Linked DNA regions of Mesorhizobium shangrilense. The protein of the gene in region 2 interacts with the protein of the main gene of each other region in a pairwise test. Links are inferred from orthologs where the notes say so. Each region holds a gene or a part of one and is shown on either strand. Other genes may lie near its edges.

The links.
Region 1: the proteins of ftsH (region 2) and hflK interact in binary tests that used the Escherichia coli proteins (3 or more experiments, as listed by UniProt). The link is inferred for Mesorhizobium shangrilense from one-to-one orthologs.

The regions. Positions count from the first base shown.
Region 1 is NZ_JAQGPN010000001.1:2,424,417-2,434,804, reverse strand. The notes cover bases 516-3,380. They hold hflK (FtsH protease activity modulator HflK), read right to left. Parts: upstream 2,568-3,380; coding sequence 1,464-2,567; downstream 516-1,463. Other genes in these bases: PD284_RS11770 (thymidylate synthase), read right to left, coding at 3,275-3,380; PD284_RS11775 (dihydrofolate reductase), read right to left, coding at 2,699-3,250; hflC (protease modulator HflC), read right to left, coding at 516-1,464. In the rest of the region: PD284_RS11795 (DegQ family serine endoprotease), read right to left, coding at 1-195; PD284_RS11790 (DUF2065 domain-containing protein), read right to left, coding at 309-494; more of hflC, read right to left, coding at 505-515; more of PD284_RS11770, read right to left, coding at 3,381-4,069; PD284_RS11765 (glycerophosphodiester phosphodiesterase family protein), read right to left, coding at 4,148-5,122; PD284_RS11755 (AAA family ATPase), read left to right, coding at 5,689-6,252; PD284_RS11750 (multidrug effflux MFS transporter), read right to left, coding at 6,303-7,502; PD284_RS11745 (TetR/AcrR family transcriptional regulator), read left to right, coding at 7,657-8,310; PD284_RS11740 (SspB family protein), read left to right, coding at 8,444-8,968; PD284_RS11735 (DUF4169 family protein), read left to right, coding at 8,972-9,163; PD284_RS11730 (ribbon-helix-helix domain-containing protein), read left to right, coding at 9,160-9,444; PD284_RS11725 (VOC family protein), read right to left, coding at 9,526-10,005; PD284_RS11720 (AsmA family protein), read right to left, coding at 10,295-10,388.
Region 2 is NZ_JAQGPN010000001.1:1,395,426-1,405,859, reverse strand. Bases 4,059-6,969 are described here. They hold ftsH (ATP-dependent zinc metalloprotease FtsH), read right to left. Parts: upstream 6,529-6,969; coding sequence 4,588-6,528; downstream 4,059-4,587. Other genes in these bases: tilS (tRNA lysidine(34) synthetase TilS), read right to left, coding at 6,634-6,969; PD284_RS06950 (parallel beta-helix domain-containing protein), read right to left, coding at 4,059-4,317. Also shown: cml (CmlA/FloR family chloramphenicol efflux MFS transporter), read left to right, coding at 1-380; glmM (phosphoglucosamine mutase), read right to left, coding at 475-1,827; PD284_RS06955 (SO2930 family diheme c-type cytochrome), read right to left, coding at 1,953-3,020; more of PD284_RS06950, read right to left, coding at 3,028-4,058; more of tilS, read right to left, coding at 6,970-7,950; tol-pal system protein YbgF, read right to left, coding at 7,944-8,978; PD284_RS06930 (hypothetical protein), read right to left, coding at 9,183-9,533; peptidoglycan-associated lipoprotein Pal, read right to left, coding at 9,652-10,158; Tol-Pal system beta propeller repeat protein TolB, read right to left, coding at 10,357-10,434. UniProt on the Escherichia coli protein: Acts as a processive, ATP-dependent zinc metallopeptidase for both cytoplasmic and membrane proteins. Plays a role in the quality control of integral membrane proteins.

The DNA.
Region 1 (10,388 bases), 1.0 Mb from region 2 along the record:
CGATCCCGCCACCTTTTGCGTGGTCGAGATGTTCACCACCGATTCGAGCAGCCCTTCGGCAAGGTCGGCGACTGACGCGGGTCCCTGTGCGGAGGCGGGCGCGACGAATGCCGGCGCGGACGCCGCGGCGATCATGCTCGCTGCCGTGAAGCTGACCAGCGACCGGCGCAATGCGGTCAGGATTTTCGGCGTCATCGGTCAGGCTCCCGTTGAATCTGGATCAGCGCCGGTTCAGCGCAACCGTCTTGTTGGCTCAAAATAGGGCGTGTTTGCGGCCCACGCCATGCGGGTCGTGGATAAATGCCGGGTTATCCGCGAACAAGCCAGACGACCGCTACGCCGGCAGCGATGACGGCGAGGCCGATGCTGCGCAGCCGATGTTCGGGCATGTCGATGACATCTGCGGCAAGCCGCTTGGCAAGGCTGGGGAACCCGCCATAGACGAGGCCCTCGAACACCATCACCAGTCCGAGGGCCGCCAGAAAGTCGCTCACCTGCGCAGCTTTATTGCGCTGGCGCCGCGGAGGCGGCTGGCGGGGTCGCCGCGGCGGCCGGCGCCTGCGGCGTGCCGCCGCCCGTTCCGGCGCCGCCGGCGGGATCGCTGAAGAAGCGGAAGAATTCCGAATCCGGCGACAGCACCATCGTCGTACCGGTCCCTTCCAGCGCCTGATTGTAGGCGTTCATCGAGCGATAGAATTCGAAGAACTTCTCGTCGCGCTGGAAGGCGTCGGCGAAGATCCGGCTGCGCTCGGCTTCGCCCTCGCCTCGCTGGATCTCGGAATCGCGCTGCGCCTCGGCGACGATCTCCACGACCTCGCGGTCGGCGCGGGCGCGGATGCGCTGCGCCGCCTCGCGGCCGCGAGCCCGCAGGCGCTCGGCCTCGGCCAGGCGCTCGGCCTTCATGCGGTCGTAGGTCTGCTGCGAAACCTCGGCGGTCAGGTCGGTCCGGCGGATGCGCACGTCCTCGATCTCGAGGCCAAGCGACGTCGCGTCGGGCCGCAGCTGGTCGCGTACCTCGCGCATCATGGCGGCGCGCTCTTCCGAAAGCGCCGCCTCGAAACCACGCACGCCGTAAACCCGGCGAAGCGCCGCGTCGAAGCGGGTGCGCAGCCGCTGTTCGGCCAGATCGACGCTACCCGACACGGTCTGTCGGAACACCCGCGGATCGCTGATGCGGTAGGCGACGAAAGCGTCCACTTCGTAGAACTTGCCGCCTGACACCTGAACGCGGATGTCATCCAGGTCGAAGCGCATGACGCGGTCCTCGATGATCTGGACGTTGTCGGCGTCGAACATGGCGAACGGCGCCTTGAAGTAGATTCCCGGCTCGGACTTGACGTCGACGATCTCGCCGAAGCGGAGCACGATCGCCTGCTCCCGCTCGTTCACGACGAACACGGCCGAGTAGATCAGGAACAGGATGACGGCGGCGATGACGCCGATGATGGGCAGACGGTTGGACATCAGTTGTTTCCTTCCGCCGGAGCGCGCTTCTGCAGCTCGGGCAGCGGCAGATAGGGCACCACCCCCTGGCCGTTGCCCTGCTGGACGATCACCTTGTTGGAGTCGCGCAGCACGCGCTCCATCGTTTCGAGGTAGAGGCGCTGGCGCGTCACGTCAGGCGCCTTCGCGTACTCGTCGTAGACGGAGATGAAGCGCTGCGCCTCACCCTGCGCCTCCTGCACGACCCGGTTCTTGTAGGCTGCCGCCTCTTCGCGGATCTGCGCGGCCTGTCCGCGCGCCTGGCCGAGCTTCTGGTTGGAGTATTGATTGGACTCCTCCACGAAGCGGTCCTCATCCTGCTCGGCACGCTGCACCTCGTCGAACGCGTCCGCCACTTCGCGCGGCGGCGCCACGTCTTCGATCGAGATCGCGTTGATATTCAGGCCCGCGCCATACTGGTCGAGGGTCGCCTGCACGATGCCGCGCACGTCTTCCGCGATGCCCTGACGGTCGTCACGGAAGATGTCCTGCGCCGGACGGCGGCCGACGGATTCGCGCATCGCGCTTTCAGCGATCTGGCGCACCATCTCGTCGGGCTGCGACACGTTGAAGAGATAGGCGACCGGATCGGCCACCTGGTAGGCGACGGAGAATTTAACGTCGACGATGTTCTGGTCGCCCGACAGCATCAGGCCGGTCGAGGAATTGCCGCGCGTCTCGCCGATATTGACCAGTTTTTCGGCCGTGTTGGCCTTTTCCACCGTCTCGATCGGCCACCAGTGGAAGTGCAGGCCTGGCTGCGACAGCTCCTGCTTCGGCTTGCCAAAGCGAAGCTCGACCGCGATCTCATCCGGCTGGACCGTGTACACCGACTGGAACACCCACAGAGCCACGACGGCGAGCGCAATGAGCCCGAAGAACGCCGGGCTCCCGGCGCCTCCGCCCCCGCTGCCGCCGGGCAGCACGCGCTTCAGCCGATCCTGGCCGCTCTTGATGATGTCTTCGAGCCCTGGCGGTGTGCCTTGTGGGCCCCTCGGGCCGCGTGGCCCCTGGCCCCATGGTCCCTGGCCGTTGCCGCCGCCCCATGGGCCGCCGCCACCGCCGCTCTGATTGTTCCAGGGCATAAAAGTCCTTTCGGATAAACTCCCGTCCGCATCTGTAGCGCGGACCCGCCAACCGCTTCTCTATAGGGACGCGCCATCGCGCTTTCAACGCACCTCAACCGCGCCGGCTTCATTTGCCGGTTCGGAAACGCTCATACAAGTGTATTTCTGCGCGACAAACTGCGTCTCTTGTACACGGTGTGCCGGGTTTCGTGCGTATCCCGCTCGCCCGCAGGCACATTCTCCGATGCGACAGGTTCCCAGACCTCCGGGTCGATAGGCGGAAATCGCGTGTCTCCGTCGGGCGCTGCCAGCACATGGGTAATGTGCAACTCATCTGCGATGGGCAGCGCCTGCGCGTAGATCTCGCCGCCGCCGATCACGCAGATTTCATCGGCTTCGGGCATGCAGCGTCCGCGCACCCGCGCCAGTGTGATGGCGTCGTCGAGCGAATGCACGACCTCCGCGCCGTCTGCCCGGAAGGTTCTGTCCCGCGTCACCACAACGTTCAGCCGTCCGGGCAGCGGGCGCTTGGGGAAACTCTCCCACGTCTTGCGGCCCATGACGATTGGATTGCCCATCGTATCCGCCTTGAAGCGCTTCATGTCCGACGACAGCCGCCAGGGCAAACCGTTGTCGCGTCCGATCACGCCATTCTCGGCAATCGCCACATGGATGGAGATGTTCAGGGCGCCCTCATCCATGGCTGGTTCCACACGCTGCGATCCTCATACCGCGATCGGCGCCTTGATCGTGGCGTCGGCGACATAGTTCTCCAGCCTGAAATCCTCATAGCGGAACGCGAAGAGGTCAGTCACCGCGGGGTTGATCCACATGGTCGGCAGCGGCTTCGGCGTGCGCTTCAGCTGCTCGCGCGCCTGCTCGAAATGGTTGGAGTAGAGATGCGCATCGCCGAGGGTATGGATGAACTCGCCGGCCTTGAGGCCGGTCACCTGCGCCACCATCATGGTCAGCAGCGCATAGGACGCGATGTTGAAGGGAACGCCAAGGAAGATGTCGGCCGACCGCTGGTAGAGCTGGCACGACAGCTTTCCGTCCGCGACGTAGAACTGGAAGAGGCAATGGCACGGCGGCAGCGCCATTTGGTCTACTTCCTCGGGATTCCAGGCCGAGACGATCAAACGTCGCGAATGAGGATTCTTGCGCAACTGGATGAGAAGATTCGCGATCTGGTCGATCTCGCCGCCGTCCTTCGTCGGCCACGAGCGCCACTGTTTGCCGTAGACCGGGCCGAGCTCGCCGTTCTCGTCGGCCCATTCGTCCCAGATCGTGACGCCGTGATCGTTCAGATACTTAATGTTGGTGTCGCCGGCCAGGAACCACAGCAGCTCGTGGATGATCGACTTCAGGTGCAGCTTCTTGGTCGTCGTAACGGGAAAACCGTCCGACAGGTCGAAGCGCATCTGGTAGCCGAACACGCCGCGCGTACCGGTCCCCGTGCGGTCGCTACGGTCGGAACCGTGATCGAGGACGTGTCGAAGGAGGTCTAGATACTGCCGCATGGCCGCCTGATCGATTCTGTAGGGAGCAATCATATAGGACGGCGGTCAGCCGGACCACAGTCCGTGTCCCTGCCTACACTAGTGCGAGCCGCGCCGCGCCAGCGGGCCGATGAGTTCGATCCTGTTTGTCCACACATATCCGTCGAAGGCAGCCGGCACACGCGCGAACTCCTCGGCGCTGTCGATGCCGGCCGTCCCCGGATCGCCGGCGCCATAGGGCCCGAGCAGGATGATGTCGCTGCCTGCGCCGCGCATGCGCTGCTGGAAGAGGTTCGGCCAGCCCCAAAGCCATGGCGCGATGTTGACCGGCACCATCACCATGGTGTCGCGGCAGGCTTCGGGCACATAGCCGGTCCAGCCCAGCGCCATGTAGCGCGTCATGCAGTGCACCAGGCCGCGCCTCGTCCAGCTCCTGGCCCCCGGGATGAGGCTTGCGGCCCGCGCGGTCGGCGCATCGCCGCCATAGACGCCCCAGACGGCCTCCTGCCAGCCAAGATTTTCGGCCGCCACCGCCGCCAGCATGTCGCCTTCCCGTGCCTCATTGCTCTTGAAATTGACGAGCAGGCGGCCCGGAACGGCGACAAGCACCTCCGGCAGCGTCGGCATCAGCCCAACACCCTTGCCGCGAAACGGGAACGTCCTGCCGCCGTCTGCGGTGTAGCCGTGGCCGATGTCGAGCGCCTTGAGCACCGCCATCGTCTGCTCACGGGTCACGCCCTTCCCGTTGGTGCGGCAATCGACAGTCCAGTCGTGCAGCACGGCGAGTTGACCGTCGGTCGTGGGATGCACGTCGAGTTCGACAATGTCAGCCCCGGCATCGAAGGCAGCCTGCATCGAAGGGATGGTGTTTTCGAGGAACGTGTGCGTCGGCGCAAAGATCCTCTCCGCAGTGCAGGTGTCGTTGGTCAGTCCCTCGCGGCTGTAGGTCTGGTGCACGCCGCGGTGGGCGATCAGCCGGACCGACGCGTTGGCCGGCGGCGAAACCCGCCACGACGCGTTCCAGACGTAGACTGCGGCCACGATCGCCGCGAAAACGATAAGGATCTTGCGCATTGGCTCCCCTGCCTGCGCCCCCGCGTCGGGGTTGTGCTTTTGGCAGGTGGCACAACTGTGGCGGCAAGCCGCATACGAACGCATTCGTCACAAGACGCTTCACATTGTCGGCCGGCATGCCTATATTCGCCCTGTCAGCTTGCTGACTATGGCGATAAACGGCCGATGAAATAAGCCATTCGGACCCGGGGGCGGTACCCGGCGCCTCCACCACAAGCCGCCGCGACCTTGCGAGAGGATCGGCGGCTTCTGATGGGGGCGAAATAGGATCGACGAGGGTGTAAAGATCGGACTTTTGCCCGGCATTGTACCACCGTTATCGGGCTAACCTTATAGTTGCCAACGACAACTATGCTGAGGCACGTCTCGCTGCTTAATGCGGCGCGATAGTCTCGAATCAAGCCCTAGGGGTTAGCACCTCTAGGCGGGGCTCGGAGGCGCCTGGCAACAGAAGCCTCCACTTCCCTCCCCTTATTCTCCCTTTCGATCGCCGAGCGACGACTTGCAGTGGTCCGCAACGAGGCCGCGCATCGGCACCGATTCGCCGTTCCAGGAGACTCCTCGATATGCCATCTGCGAGCAGTCGCTACATCGTGCTCACGGGAGGCCCCGGTGCAGGCAAGACGACCACCCTCGACCTGCTGAAGGCGGCCGGATACAGCGGAACTGTCGAAGCCGGGCGCGCAATCATCAAGGACCAGCAGGCGATCGACGGCCCGGCCCTGCCTTGGCGCGATCCGGCCCTGTTCGCCGAACATATGCTTGCCTGGGAAATGCGCTCCCACGCGCTCGCCGCCGGGACCGCCGGCGTCACCTTCTTCGACCGTGGCGTGCCCGATGTCATCGGCTACCTGCGGCTGAGCGGCCTGCCCGTTCCGCCCCATGTCGAGCGGGCCGCCCATGTCTTTCGCTACAGTCCGAGGGTTTTCGTCTTCCCCCCGTGGCGGGCGATCTTCGGCCAGGACGCCGAACGCAAGCAGGATTTCGCCGAGGCCGAGCGAACCTTCGAGGCAGTGCGCGGCGCCTACCTCGACCTCGGCTATGCGTGCGTCGAGGTGCCGCCCGCACCGCCGCCCCAGCGCGCCGCCTTCATCCTCCAGAGCGTCGGCCTGAACTCGGCCGCAATCTGAAATGAAGCGGCGCGCCGAAAGGGCGGGCCGACTTCCTTTTCTTCCGATGGCTATTCGGCAGGAGTCATTTCGAGGTTCCTGGCTGGGCGGCGCGAACGCAGCGTCACCAGCGTGAGCAGCAGCGCGATGGTCGCGCACGCTGCAATGCCCGTCACCATCGGCATCGGCCTGCCGTCGGCGAATATGCCGGTCACCATCATCGCGGCGACGCCCGTGACCATGTGAAGCGTGCCCATGAGCGCGGATGCGGTGCCGGCATTCTCGCCATGCTCCTCCATCGCCAGCACCGACGTGGTCGGAATGACGAGACCAAGGAAGCCGTAGCCGACGAACAGCATCGCTGCGATGAAGTACAGCGACTCCACCCCGGAGACCGTCGCCGCGAACATGGCGATCATCACGGCCGCGTATCCGAACACCGCGAAGCGCACGACGCGGCCCAGCCCGTATTTTGCCGTCGCCCACCCGCTGAACTGCGAGACCGTGAAGAACGACACCGCGTTCACCGAGAAGAACAGGCTGTAGGCCGAGGGCGACATGCCGACGAAGGACGAGTTGGCCAGGTAGACGAAGAAGCTGGCGACACCGAAGCCGCCGATCAGCGAGAGGCCGACAAAATTCCGGTCGACCGACAGTTGCCGATACCCTTTCCAGGCTGCGCCGAACGACCCACCCTTGCGGGCCTCCGCCGGGCGCGTCTCCTCGAGCCCGACCATCATGAGGAGAAAGCCGAGCAGCGCGGCGATGGTGACGGCCCAGAACACGGCGCGCCATCCGAAGGCGTCGATGATGAAGCTGCCCGTGAGCGGCGCCAGGATCGGCGAGATGCTGAACACCAGCATCAGCAGCGACATCAGCCGCGCTGCCTCCGGCCCTGTGTGGAGGTCGCGCACGACCGCGCGCGGCACGACCATGCCGGCGCTCGCGCCAAGTCCCTGCAGCAGCCGGAAGAAGATCAGCCAGCCGACGTCGGGCGCCAGCGCCGCACCCACGCTGGACAGCGCGAAGACGACGAGGCCGCCGTAGAGCACCGGCTTGCGCCCATGGATGTCGGCCAGCGGACCGACCACCAGCGGAGCGACTGCCAGGGCGAGGAACATCACAACGAGGCTCATCTGGACGGCCATGTCGCTGGCGCCGAGATCAGCGCCGATGGTCGGCAGCGCCGGCAGGTACATGTCGATTGCGAACGGTCCGATGGCCGAAACGAGGCCGAGCACGATCGCGTAGCGGAAGTAATTCGTACGCATGCCAATTCTCTTTGGGTTGTCGTCGGAACCCCCTGCCGGCCCGTCGAAAAAAACGACGGGCGGGCCCGTCATTTCGCGAAGCTTACCGTCGGGTAATGTCCATTCTTTTAGACAGGCTTGTCCAACTGATCAACCGCATGTATAAAAAATCTCAATGATACCTGTCATTGCTCCTGACATCGGCTCCCTAAGAGGCCACGCCGCCAAGCGGCTCTCGATTCTCGACGCGGCAGCCCATGTGTTTTGCCGGGAAGGCTACGGCGGCGCGAACATCGATATGGTGGCGATGGAGGCTGGCGTCTCGCGTCAGACCATCTACAACCACCACGGCGACAAGGAAAAACTGTTCCTGGCGGTCGTCCGGGAGGTGACCGAGCGCATCAACGCCGGGATCTTCGACACGCTCTCCACCTTCCCCGACAAGCCCGGGGACCTGCACGCCGACCTCACGGCCTTCGGCATCCGCATGGTTCGCAACTGCATCTGCAGCCGCGACGGCCGGTTCCTCCGCAAGCTCATCCAGAGCGAGGGCGATCGCTATCCGGAGCTCTTCGCGACCTGGCTGAAGGACGGCCCGGGCCGCACCTGGTCCGCGCTCGCGGCCCGTTTCGCCCGGCTGGCGCTCGCCGGCCATCTGCAACTCGACGACCCCGATCTCGCCGCGCGGCAGTTTCTTGCCCTGGTGCGGGTCGACCTGGAGATGGGCATGATGCTCGGCGTCACGCCCACGGAGTCGGAACTGCAGACCTCCGCCTCTGCCGCCGTCACTACTTTCCTGCGCGCCTATGCGCGCGCGGACCGACCCTGACCCGCCACTCCGGTCCGGCATGAGGCGCCGCCGGGCTGCTCATCCTGCCGCAGTGCACTATCTGCGGTTTACCTCGCCAAGAAGCTTGGTTAGACGTAAGATGTGACTCACGAAGCAGGCTGACCGGACACCTATGGCCGAAGACCATTTACGCTATGACATTCTGGTCCAGGAGGCCCTGCGCGGCGTTATGCGCAAGGTGCTGACGGAAGTGTCGCGCACCGGCCTGCCGGGCAATCATCACTTCTTCATCACCTTCCTGACGGGGGCTCCCGGCGTTCGCATCTCGAGCCGGCTGCGTGAGCGCTATCCGGAGCAGATGACCATCGTCCTGCAATTCCAGTACTGGGACCTGAAGGTCTCCGAAGCGGGATTCGAGGTGGGCCTTTCCTTCTCCGACGTGCCGGAAAAGCTGGAGATACCTTTCTCGGCAGTACGCGGCTTCTACGACCCGTCGACCAATTTCGAGCTGGAGTTCGACGCAAGGGCGGAGGAAAGCGCTGCCGCCCTGCCTGTCGAGCCGCCGGCCAAGCTGGAGGCCGTTCCGAAGGCAGCGGCGCCGGCTGCCAAGTCCGACGCCAAGAAGGACACCGACGCAGCAAAGCCCGACACCAAGGGCGCCGACGTCGTCTCCCTCGACGCCTTCCGCAAGAAGTAACCCGTGGCCGAAATCGTCAACCTGCGCCAGGCCCGCAAGCGCAAGGAGCGTGCGGACCGCGATCGTGTGGCTGCCGAGAACCGCGCGCTCCACGGGCGCAGCAAGGCCGAGCGCCAGCGTGACGAAGTGGCTGCAGCGCGTGCCGCGGCGGACCTCGACGGCCATCAGCGTGAACGCCGGGACGACCCGGATTGAGCCTCGTCGTCAAGCGATCCATCTCGATCCGCGGTCATCGCACGAGCTTTTCCCTTGAGCAGCCCTTCTTCGACGACCTGGCGCGGATCGCCACTGCCCGCGGCATGCCGCTGGCCGCCCTCGTCGCCGAGATCGATGGCAACCGCCCTTCCGGCGCCAACCTGTCGTCGGCCATCCGGCTTCATGTCCTGGAGTGGGCGAAATCTGGCCACGTGGAGGACCCGTCGAAGCCGGGCATGGGCGTCGACCGCGGCACGTCCGCGAAGGACGTGAGCGTATAGAACGGCCCGGACGGCCGGCGAATGTCTTACTTGTCGACCATCGTCGCAGGCTGCACCTGCTGCGGGATCAGCCCGGGACCGTCAACCGCGCCGCGCCGCTTCGATCGCGGCGACATCGATCTTCTTCATGTCCATCATGGCGTCGAAAGCGCGTTTTGCTTCGCTGCCGCCGGCAGCCATAGCCTCGGTCAGCACGCGCGGCGTGATCTGCCAGGAGACGCCCCATCGGTCCTTGCACCAGCCGCACGCGCTCTCCTGGCCGCCATTGCCGACGATGGCGTTCCAGTAGCGGTCGGTCTCCTGCTGGTCGTCAGTGGCGATCTGGAACGAGAAGGCCTCGTTGTGCTTGAACCTGGGGCCGCCATTGAGGCCGAGGCAGGGAATACCCGCGACGGTGAACTCCACCGTCAGGACGTCTCCCGCCTTGCCGGACGGGTAGTCGCTCGGCGCACGGTGAACGGCATTCACCGAACTGTTCGGAAAAGTCTCGGCGTAGAAGCGGGCCGCGCCTTCTGCGTCCCCGTCATACCAAAGGCAGATCGTGTTCTTGGCAATTGCCATTGTTCGTCCTTTCGCTTCTGGAGCAGCTTCGGCCAGATGTCCCAGCATCGGGGCAACTCGCGGTTGGCATCGACGATTGCCCCCGCATCTAGAATGTGCTCGTGCGCATGACGTTCCGCGACCGGATTGCCGCCGCGCGTCGCATGTTGCGGACAACGCCTGTCGACGCGTTCGATGGCCGGCCAGCGCTCCGATTGGGGTATGAACCACAGCGATGTGCGTTTTTCAGGGCGTCAACCGCTGGACAGGATTATCATCGTGGCCGGTTGAGGGCGATAGCCGCACCGGATCAGTTCCCCAGCGATTCCAGGATTTCCTTCAGCGAGAACGGGTTGCGGCGCTTCCTTGTCGGCTCTTCGAACGCGTCCGAGGAATCCCGATCG
Region 2 (10,434 bases):
GAACGGCCGGCAGCGCCATGCGGGGCGCCGCGCTGCTGCTCGCCGGCGCTGGCCTGCTGCTTGCTGGCGCGCTGGCGGGCGGGCCTTCGCTCTGGACGTTCGTCGCCCCCATGTGGCTGGTTGCCGTCGGCATCGTCGTGACGACGTCCGTCACCGCGAACGGAGCGCTGGCCGAGTTCGGCGACATCGCGGGCTCGGCGGTCGGCCTGCACTTCTGCATCCAGAGCATCATTGTCGGTGTGGTGGGGACGGCGTTCGTCGTCGCCCTTGGCGGCGATACCGTGTGGCCGCTGATCGCCAATGTCGCAACCATGTCGGCGCTCACACTGATGGCGCTGTTCCACATCAGCGGCAAAAGGCAGGCGGTCCCGCGCACCTGATTCTTGCGCGACACTGCTGTGGACGCGCCGCGCAACCGCGCGGCGCTGCCGCCGGCGTCGCGATCAGGGCTTGGAGTTCCCGGAGGAACGCTGGTCAGGCAGCCGACTTGAGTTCCGCGATCACGCCGACGATGTCATCCACCACGGTCTCGACCAGCGTAGGGTCGTCCGCCTCGGCCATGACGCGGATCACCGGCTCGGTGCCGGAAGGGCGGATGACGAGGCGGCCGCTGGAGCCGAGGCGCGAGCGCGCATCCTCGATCGCCGACTTCACCAAGGCATTCTCGAGCGGCTTGTCACCCGAGAACCGTACGTTCTTGAGCACCTGCGGCACCGGCTCGAACTTCTTGGCGACCTCGCTCACCGGCTTGCCTGCGCGCTTCACGCAGGCCAGCACCTGCAGGGCCGACACCAGGCCGTCGCCGGTGGTCGAGAAATCGGACAGCACGATGTGGCCGGACTGCTCGCCACCGACGTTGAAGCCGTGCGCGCGCATGTGCTCGACCACGTAGCGGTCGCCGACCTTGGTGCGCTGGAGCGACAGGCCGATGTCGCCGAGGAAGCGCTCGAGGCCGAGGTTGGACATCACCGTCGCGACGATGCCGCCCCCGGCGAGGCGACCGCTCTGGTTCCAGGATTCGGCGATCATCGCCATGATCTGGTCGCCGTCGACCACGCTGCCGTTCTCATCGACGATCAGCATGCGGTCGGCGTCGCCGTCGAGCGCGATGCCGACGTCGGCGCGCACCTCGTGGACCTTCTTCTGCAGGCTTTCCGGATGGGTCGATCCGCATTCCTGGTTGATGTTGAAGCCGTTCGGCTCGTCGTTGATCGTCACGACGTCCGCGCCGAGTTCCCACAGCGCCGCCGGCGCCACCTTGTAGCCGGCGCCGTTGGCACAATCGATCACGATGCGAAGACCCGACAGCGACATGGAGCGCGGCAGGGTGCGCTTGGCGAACTCGATGTAGCGGTCATGCACGCCGTCGACGCGCTTGGCGCGGCCGAGCGAATCCGTGTCGGCGAGCTTGATCTCGATCTCCTCGTCTAGCATCGCCTCGATGCGCCCCTCGATCTCGTCGGAGAGCTTGTAGCCGTCGGGGCCGAAGAGCTTGATGCCGTTGTCGTGGTAGGGGTTGTGCGAGGCCGAGATCATCACGCCGATGTCGGCGCGCAGCGAGCGCGCGAGCATAGCGACGGCTGGCGTCGGCACCGGGCCGAGCAGGAACACGTCCATGCCCGCCGCACAGAAGCCCGCGACCATCGCGTTCTCGATCATGTAGCCCGAAAGGCGCGTGTCCTTGCCCAGCACGACGCGATGGCGATGCTTGCCGCGATGGAACGACATCCCCGCGGCCATGCCGACCTTCATCGCAACTTCCGCGGTCATCGGAAACTTGTTCGCTTGTCCGCGAATGCCGTCGGTTCCGAAATAGCGCTTTGACATCTATGGGCGTCCCACCGAATCTCAGTCAGCGCATATGCCATATCGGCCGCGCCGTCAGGCATCACTTTGTGTGATTATTTATTACGAAACCTTAGAAAAGCGTGCATTTGCAACAGGGTTAATCCCTACTTGAGGGATGAAATCCACGCGCTCAGCAGCGCCACGGCATCGGGATCGGCGAGATGGCGGCCGAGCTCCGGCATCATGACGCCGGCTTCCGTGCTCTCCACGCGATAGAGTAGGATCGACCTCTCCGGCTCGCCCGGCGCGATGTCGAAGTCGCGGCCGCCCGAGCCCTTGCCTGCCGCCACCGGCCGTTTGCGGATGCCGTAGGCCACAGGGTCCTGTTCGCCCCATGTCAGGAAAAGACCCGAATTGCTGGCCGGGCCCTCGCGGCGATGGCAATGCGCGCAATTGACGTCGAGCCAGGCCCGCGCCCGCAGATCGAGCGATGCGGCCGCATCGCGCCAGTCCGGCACGGCCGGCGCGGCGGCAGGCTCCGGCGCGCCCACGAGAACGCCCGCGGCCGCCCAGTGCCCGAGCTGGTTCTCTTCCACGCCGGCATATGAATGGTTCCGGTTCAGGTTGCGCGCCTTCGGCCCCAGCGGCACGATCTCCCCGCCCAAGGCGTGGCACCCCTTGCACTGGTTCTTGTTCGGCACCGAATAGCTGAACTGAAGCGGCGTTCCGTCGGCGGTCGTTGTCGCAATGTCCACCTTCGCCCCGGCGATCTTCAGCACCGCGTCCGTCTGCGCGTCGTTCCAGAGATAGGCCCAGGCCTGCCACCCCGTTTGCTGACGCAGCAGCACCCTCGTCTCCACCAGCCGCAGGTTCTGGTCGGGCTGCCGGTAGTCCGCAGGGAAGGCAAAGGTCTTGATCAACGCCGACCCGACCGGAAACGCGAACGCCTCGACCTCGTCGTAGATGGCCTGCTTGCCGGCTGGCACATAGACAAATCGAGTTTTCATCGCGCCGTCGGAAAAGAGCGGCGTGTTGAGATCGAAGGGGACGACGCCGGCGGCGGGCGCCTGGCCCCGCAGGTCGCCGAAGAAGCCGAACTCCGACAGCGACTTTGGCGGCGATTTGGCGAGAATGAGATCGTCAGCCGGTGCCGCATCCGCGCTCATGGCCGCGGCGATGCACAAGAGGGCGGCCGCTGCGCCGGCCGCGAAGCCTTCCGCCAACCAGCGCATCGTGCGCCTACGCCCCGCCGTCCTGCGGAAGCTTGACCGGCGCGGGCTCCGGCAGACTGCCCGCATAGGCCGAGATATCCTTGTCGGGCCACCAGCCCCAGGGCAGGAGCATGTTCGAGATGATCTTCAGGTTGGCGAAAGTCGTGCCTTCCGGCTCCGCGACATAGATGCGGTCCTCCGCCGCGACCCAGGATGCATACTCGGTCAGCTTCGTCGCACCATCCCACACGATGTCCGGAACCGGTGTCCCGGAGATTTCGCTGATGATGCTGCCGACCTCGCCGTCGGGTGCGCCGCCGCCCTCGCCGTAGACGTTGTCGTGCACGTAGACCCCGCGCGGCACGAACATGTAACTGTCGTCGTCATACTCGTTCGGGTAGGCCGCGATGAGCACATGCGTCGTACCGTTGCCGGCGAGCCGGTTGCCGAACACGTGCACGTTGCGGTTGGCCATCACCATGATGCCCATGCCCTTCGGCACCATCGCCACCGTATTGCCCCTCGGCGCGAAATTCGGCGTGTCGTTGTCGTGGACGTCATTGTCGAACACACGTACGTCGCGGCCGCCCTGCACCGGAAGGTTCGGCAGGTCGAACACCAGGATGCCGCCTGTGTTGCGCGTCGCGACATTGCCATAGACGTCGGCGCGCATGGAATTCTCGATCTCGATGCCGGCGACGTTGAACTCGGCGCGGCTGTTGCGCACGACGATGTCCTCGCTCTGGCCGACATAGATGCCGGCGTCTGCCGCGCCCTTCACGATTACGCCTTCGACCAGCACGTTCCTCGACGACACCGGATAGACGCCGTAAGCGCCGTTGTTCGCGTCGGGACCGTTTGTCCACTCGACGCGGAGATTGCGGAAGGTGATCTGGTCCGACCCCTTCGCCTTGACGCCGTCGCCCCTGGTGTCCTCGACCGCGAAATCCTCCAGCACGACCCGGTCGGAGGTCACCAGCAGCCCCTCCCCCGATCCGCTCTGGCCCTTGAAGGACAGGATCGTCTTGTCGTTCCCCACCCCCTTCACGGTCACGTCGTCGACGTCCAGCGACAGCCCCTCGGTGAGCTCGATGCGACCCTCCCCGATGCGCACAATGTCTCCCGGCTCGGCCATGATCAACGTCTCGACCAGACGCTCGGCCGCCCCTTCGCCGGCTTCGACGAGGCGCTCGGCGGCCTGGGCTGCGCCCGACAGCGCGCCATAGATCGTCATAACGGACAGGCCGATCGCGCCGATGCGCGCCAGCCGGTCCGCTGCCTGCCGGACGAAACCCTTCCCATCCCGCTTGAAGTGCATTTTAGTTCCTCCCCCTGCGGCGAGGATGAACACCACGTGTTCGGCATGTCAATGAAGCCCGCAGAACGCCGGGCCGCTATCTCACCGCGGGCAGGCCTCTTCCTCTCTTCCCGGCCAGCTGCCGGACCGGCATCGCTCGTCTCGATCGAGTGGACCAGCTCGCGAAACAGCCCCGACAGCGCCGCGCGAAAGGAAAACGCCGCGCGGTCTCCCGCGCGGCGCACAAACATTTACCTGTGGCGAGCCCGCTCGCCTGGACCGGCCTGGTCCTCAGCCTTGCGGCTGGGGCTCCATGCCGCCTTCCGGCTCTTCGCCGCCCTTCTTGCGGCGGCCGCCGGAGGCGCCGGCCTTCGGCACGGCCGAGCCGCGGCTCGGCGGCGTGTCGTCGCCCATGTCGCGCGCCGGCTTGTTGCCGGCGATCAGCTGCTTGATCTCCTCGCCCGAGAGCGTCTCGTATTCGAGCAGCCCTTCGGCGAGCGCGATCCATTCCTTCTTCTTCTTGGTCAGAACGGACTTGGCGGTGTTGTAGGCCTCGTCGATCAGGCGGCGCACCTCGGCGTCGATGATCTGCGCGGTTTCTTCCGAGACATTCTGAGTGCGAGCCACCGAGTGGCCGAGGAACACCTCTTCCTGGTTCTCGCCATAGGCCACCTGGCCGAGCTTGTCGGAGAAGCCCCAGCGCGTGACCATGGCGCGCGCCAGCTTGGTGGCCTGCTCGATGTCGGAGGAGGCGCCGGAGGTGATGTTCTCCTTGCCGAACTTGATCTCCTCGGCGACGCGGCCGCCCATCATGATCGCCAGGCGCGAGATCATGTACTTGTAGCTCATCGAGTAGCGGTCGCCCTCGGGGAGCTGCATGACCATGCCCAGCGCACGGCCGCGCGGGATGATGGTCGCCTTGTGGAGCGGATCGGCCGACGGCACGTTCAGCGCCAGGATGGCATGACCGGCCTCGTGATAGGCGGTCAGTTCCTTCTCCGCCTGGGTCATGGCAGAGGAGCGGCGCTCCGCGCCCATCATGATCTTGTCCTTGGCGTCCTCGAACTCTGCCATGGTGACCAGCCGCTTGTTGCGGCGCGCCGCCATCAGCGCGGCCTCGTTGACGAGGTTCATCAGGTCGGCGCCCGAGAAGCCCGGCGTCCCACGCGCGATGACCTTGAGGTCGACGTTCGGCGCCAGCGGCACGTTGCGGACGTGCACCTTGAGTATCTTCTCGCGGCCGATGATGTCCGGATTGGGCACCACGACCTGACGGTCGAAGCGGCCGGGACGCAGCAGAGCCGGGTCGAGAACGTCCGGACGGTTGGTCGCGGCGATCAGGATGATGGATTCGTTCGGCTCGAAACCGTCCATCTCGACCAGCAACTGGTTCAGCGTCTGCTCGCGCTCGTCGTTGCCGCCGCCGAGGCCGGCGCCGCGATGGCGGCCGACCGCGTCGATCTCGTCGATGAAGATGATGCAGGGCGCGTTCTTCTTGGCCTGCTCGAACATGTCGCGGACGCGGCTCGCGCCCACGCCGACGAACATCTCGACGAAGTCGGAACCGGAAATCGTGAAGAACGGCACGTTGGCTTCGCCTGCGACGGCGCGCGCGATCAGCGTCTTACCGGTGCCGGGAGGGCCTACGAGAAGGACACCGCGCGGAATCTTGCCGCCCAGCCGCTGGAATTTTTGAGGATCGCGCAGGAACTCGACGATCTCCTCCAGGTCTTCCTTGGCCTCATCGACGCCGGCGACGTCCTGGAAGGTGACACGGCCATGCGCTTCCGTGAGCAGCTTGGCCTTGGACTTGCCGAAGCCCATCGCGCGGCCCGACCCGGACTGCATCTGGCGCATGAAGAATATCCAGACGCCGAGGATCAGGATCATCGGCAGCCACGAGATCAGGTAGCCGAACAGCGTGTTGGAGCCGTCGGTCTCCGGCCGGGCGTTGATGGTGACGTTCTTCTCCTCGAGGCGCGAAACCAGCGTGTTGTCGCCCGGCGAATAGGTCTGGAAGCCGCTGGCGTTGTCGGCGTAGGTGCCCGAGATGCGGTCGCCTGCGATCGTCACGGACTTGATGCGTCCGGCGTCAAGCTCGGTGAGGAACTCCGAATAGGCGATCTCGCGCGAGGCGCCCCGCTGCTGCGGCGTCTGGAACAGATTGAACAGAGCGATCAAGAGAACGGCTATGATCGCCCACAGCGCCAGGTTGCGATAGTTCGGATTCATCAGGTGTCCCGCGGGCGCCGGATGTGCGCCCCTGCTGCATGAGTTTGGATGGGTCTAACATAGGTGGGGGTCGCCCCCTTGCCAAGAACTAGACCACGGTAGCGGTTAAGCTTCTTCCCCATTGTGGCCCGCAAATGGCGGGTTCGGAAAATTCGCCGCATCGATTAGCCGGGCCAATGTCTGCGCGAGTTCCACATCAAACGAGGGCAGGAACCTTCGCCAGGGTGCGAGCACCGGGAGCGCCCGCACATTCGGCCCCTCGCTCTGCGGCATGGTGGCGCGCGCGGCCTTGACGATGCTGGGGGGGAGCGTTGGCGATGGCCCGGCGACCTCCTGATCGGCCGGCGCTCCATGTACCCGCGCGTTCGGCGCACTGTCTTCCTCGAGGACGGCATAACGCCCGTCCCAGATCGTCCCGGGCAGCGCAGGTCCCGCCGGCGCCCCTCTACGCTCCCGGTAGAGGAACACGCCCGTCTTTCGAGCGTCGATCACCGTCCGGGAAAGCGTTGCCCGGAACGCACCCTCGCGCAGCCGGCGCAGCATGTCCGCCACCCTCCCGGCGTCGGGCAGATGCTCGACGCCGCCGACGACCGCCATCAGAGCACGAAGGGCAAGCAGCGCCCCCTCTTCATCCCCTCCCCCGGCAAAATCGGATGCAAGGCGTACCAGGCCTTGCATCGGGCGATCGGCATGGGCCTCGATCAATGCCGCGGCACGGCCGCCGAGCGCCTCTCGCGCGACTCCGGCGCGCGTCGCGGCCTCGAGCAGGGCGCCCACCCGGTGCCCGGCGGGGTCGCATAGCAGGTCGCGCCGCATCCGCGCCCGTTCATAGGTCGTGTCGAGGTTGGTCGGATCGTCGATCCAGGCCACCTCATTCTGGGTCAGAAATCGCCGCAGCGCATCGCGCCGCGTAGCCAGCAGCGGCCGCACGAGCCAGGTCTGGCCGTCGAACAGCGTCGCGGGAGCCATCCCCGCCAGTCCGCGGCCGTCGCCTCGCGCCTGGCGCATGGCGACCGTTTCCGCCTGGTCGTCGGCCGTATGCCCGGTGACGACGATATCCGAGTTCTCGCTACGCGCTGCGTCCGACAGCAGACCGTAGCGCGCCAGCCGTGCCGCTGCAGAGACGCCCCGGGACGGCTTGTCGCCGGTCCAGTTCAGCGTCCTGTGGGCAATGCCGCGCGCCGCGCAGATCCGGCCGACCGTCTCGGCTTCGAGGCGGGATTCCGGACGCAGTTGGTGATCGATGGTGACGGCGATAAGCCGCGGGGTAGCTTCGCGACGCTCCAGCCATCGTTGCAGGAGCAGCAGCATGGCGAGCGAGTCGCTGCCGCCTGATACGGCGGCGATCAGCGCCGGGCGGCGCGTCAGGTCGAAGGGGGAAAAAATCTGGTCCGGATCGAAGTCCGACCGGTGGCTCAGCACGCGGCGAGCGCCTGTTCCTGCTTGACGCGCTGCTTCAGTGCATCGGGAGCGTTGGGAAAGCGCTTGCCGACCTCGGCGAAGGTGGCGCAGGCGACGTCCTTCTGGTTCATGCCTGCCAGCGACACGCCGAGCTTGAGCAGCATGTCCGGGGCCTTCTTGGCCTTCGGGTAGTTCTTGCCTGCGGCCAGGAAGACCTCAGCCGCCTGGCTGTACTTTTGCTGCCCAAGCAGGGACTCGCCGAGCCAGTAGTTGGAATCAGCAGCCTTGGCATCTGACGGGAAGTGCGCGATGTGATCGCGGAAACCCGCTTCGGCATTCGCATAGTCACCCGACAGCACGAACTGGTAGGAGTTGCGGTAAAGCTCCTCCGGATCGTCCGTCTTGGGCAGCGCGGCGACATCGACGCCCGCGGACGGATTGTTGCCGTTGGCCTGCGGCAGCAGATCGACCGGATCGGTGGTGCTGGAGGTGACGTTGCCGTCCTTGTCCACCGTGATGGTGCCGAAGTTGCGCGGGGCTTCGCCGGTCTTCACGGTTCCGCTGGCACCGCCGGAAGCCGAACTTCCGCCGGCATCGGCTGGCGGAAGTTCCGCCAGCGAGGTGTCGTTGGTTGTCGTCGCCGGCGCGCCGCCGGCTGTTGCGCCTGCCCTGTCGGCCGGCTTCGCCGAAGGCGACTCCGCCACATTGCGGTTCTTGGAACCGCCTGCGTTGCCGGCCTTCTTCTCCAGTTCCTGCAGTCGGAACTCGTTGTCTTCCTGCATCTTGCGCATCTGCTCCTGCATCTGCAGGATCTGGAAGTTCAATTCCTCCAGCTTGCCGTTGAGCGAGCGGATCTGTTCCTCGAGCTGCATAACGCGCGGATCGCTGACTTGCGCGACCCGGATTTCGTCTGTCCGAGTCTCGAAGACGCCGGGCAGACCGGCGCCAGGCATCCGCTCAAGCAGGCCGCCGTCGTGCTGCGCAGCGACCGCTGCGCCGGAAACGAGCAGCAGCGCAAGCGTGCCGCTCAGGATTGATCGAAAGTGCATTCGTGTCTCACCGCCAATTGCGTGAATCCCATGTACGACGCCGGACCGCGAGCGGAGCGACGCATTTCCCAGATAGCAGGGCCCGAGACTTCGGCCAAATTTTGTTTCACCGTCGCTGGACATGCAAAACGCGTGGCGGTGCGCCGCATCTGCAACACATCGTTCCGGAGACGTGACGGTTTCAGCGGTCCGAAGGCTGCAGCTTCAGTTCGGGTCCACCGAAGGCAGGTTCAGGTGCTGCTCGACCCGCCGCACCCGCGCCTCGAGGTCGCTGAGGATTATGCCGTGCCCGACCACCGAGGTGTGGTATTCCATCACTGCGCGACGGAGGCCCACGATTTGCTCGCCCAGTTCCTTGCGGGTCTTCTTGTCCTCGACCTGCAACCTGGCGATGTCCGACGCTACATCTGCCCGCAGCGAACGTATCTCGGATGCGAGATCTGCCCGCAACCCGGAGAGATCCGTCTTCGTCGCCATCTCGGTACGGATGTCGCCCATCTCGGCGCGCATCTCGCGCAGCATGCGCAGGATCAGGCTCTCGGGCTCGTCGTTCATGTTGCATTGTTACCACAGTGCGCGGGAGCAACACAATCCGCCAGGGGCGGCATCCTCCGCAAAGCAAAACGGCGGCCCGAGGGCCGCCGTTGCAAAACCTGCGTCATTGAAGGCCGGCTTAGCTGCCGGCGCCGCCGAGCACGGTGACGGCGCGGCGGTTCTGCGACCAGCACGAGATGTCGTCGCAGACGGCCACCGGGCGCTCCTTGCCGTAGGAGATCGTGCGCAGACGGTTGCTCGCCACGCCCTGGCCGACCAGGAAGTCGCGGGTGGCGGCGGCGCGGCGGGCGCCGAGCGCGATGTTGTATTCGCGCGTGCCGCGCTCGTCGGCGTGGCCTTCGATGGTGATGGCGTAGTTGCGATACTGGTTCAGCCAGCGGGCCTGCTTGGCCAGCGTCGCCTGGGCATCTGCCCGGATCGCGGAGGAGTCGAGGTCGAAGAAGATGCGGTCGCCGACATTGACCGTGAAGTCCTGCGCCGAGCCGGGCGTCGCCGCGCCGGCGCCATTGAGGCCAAGGTCGGCAGCGCTGTTCGGGGTCTTCTTCGAGGCGCAGCCCGCCAGGGCCAGGCCGGCCATCAGCGCGATTGCCACAGGGTTAGTTGCCAGTTTCGCGATGCGGCGCATCCCGCCTCTCCTTCGCATTTTAAAGGTTTCGTTGAGCAACCAGTAACCACGTTTCGGTTAACTGGCTTTCAAGGAACATGGTTAAGGTTTGGTTTCTGACCGCCGTCCACGGTCGATTCGAAGTATGGATGCCTAGGCCGAAATGCGGCGCAAACACGGCGTTTGCGCCAATTTCTGCCGGACCGAGTCGCTTTGCCGCTATTCGAGCAACGGCGACCAGGCGGGATCCGACGCAAAATTCTTGCTCGGGATCGACTGTTCGTTGCGGCCCGTCAG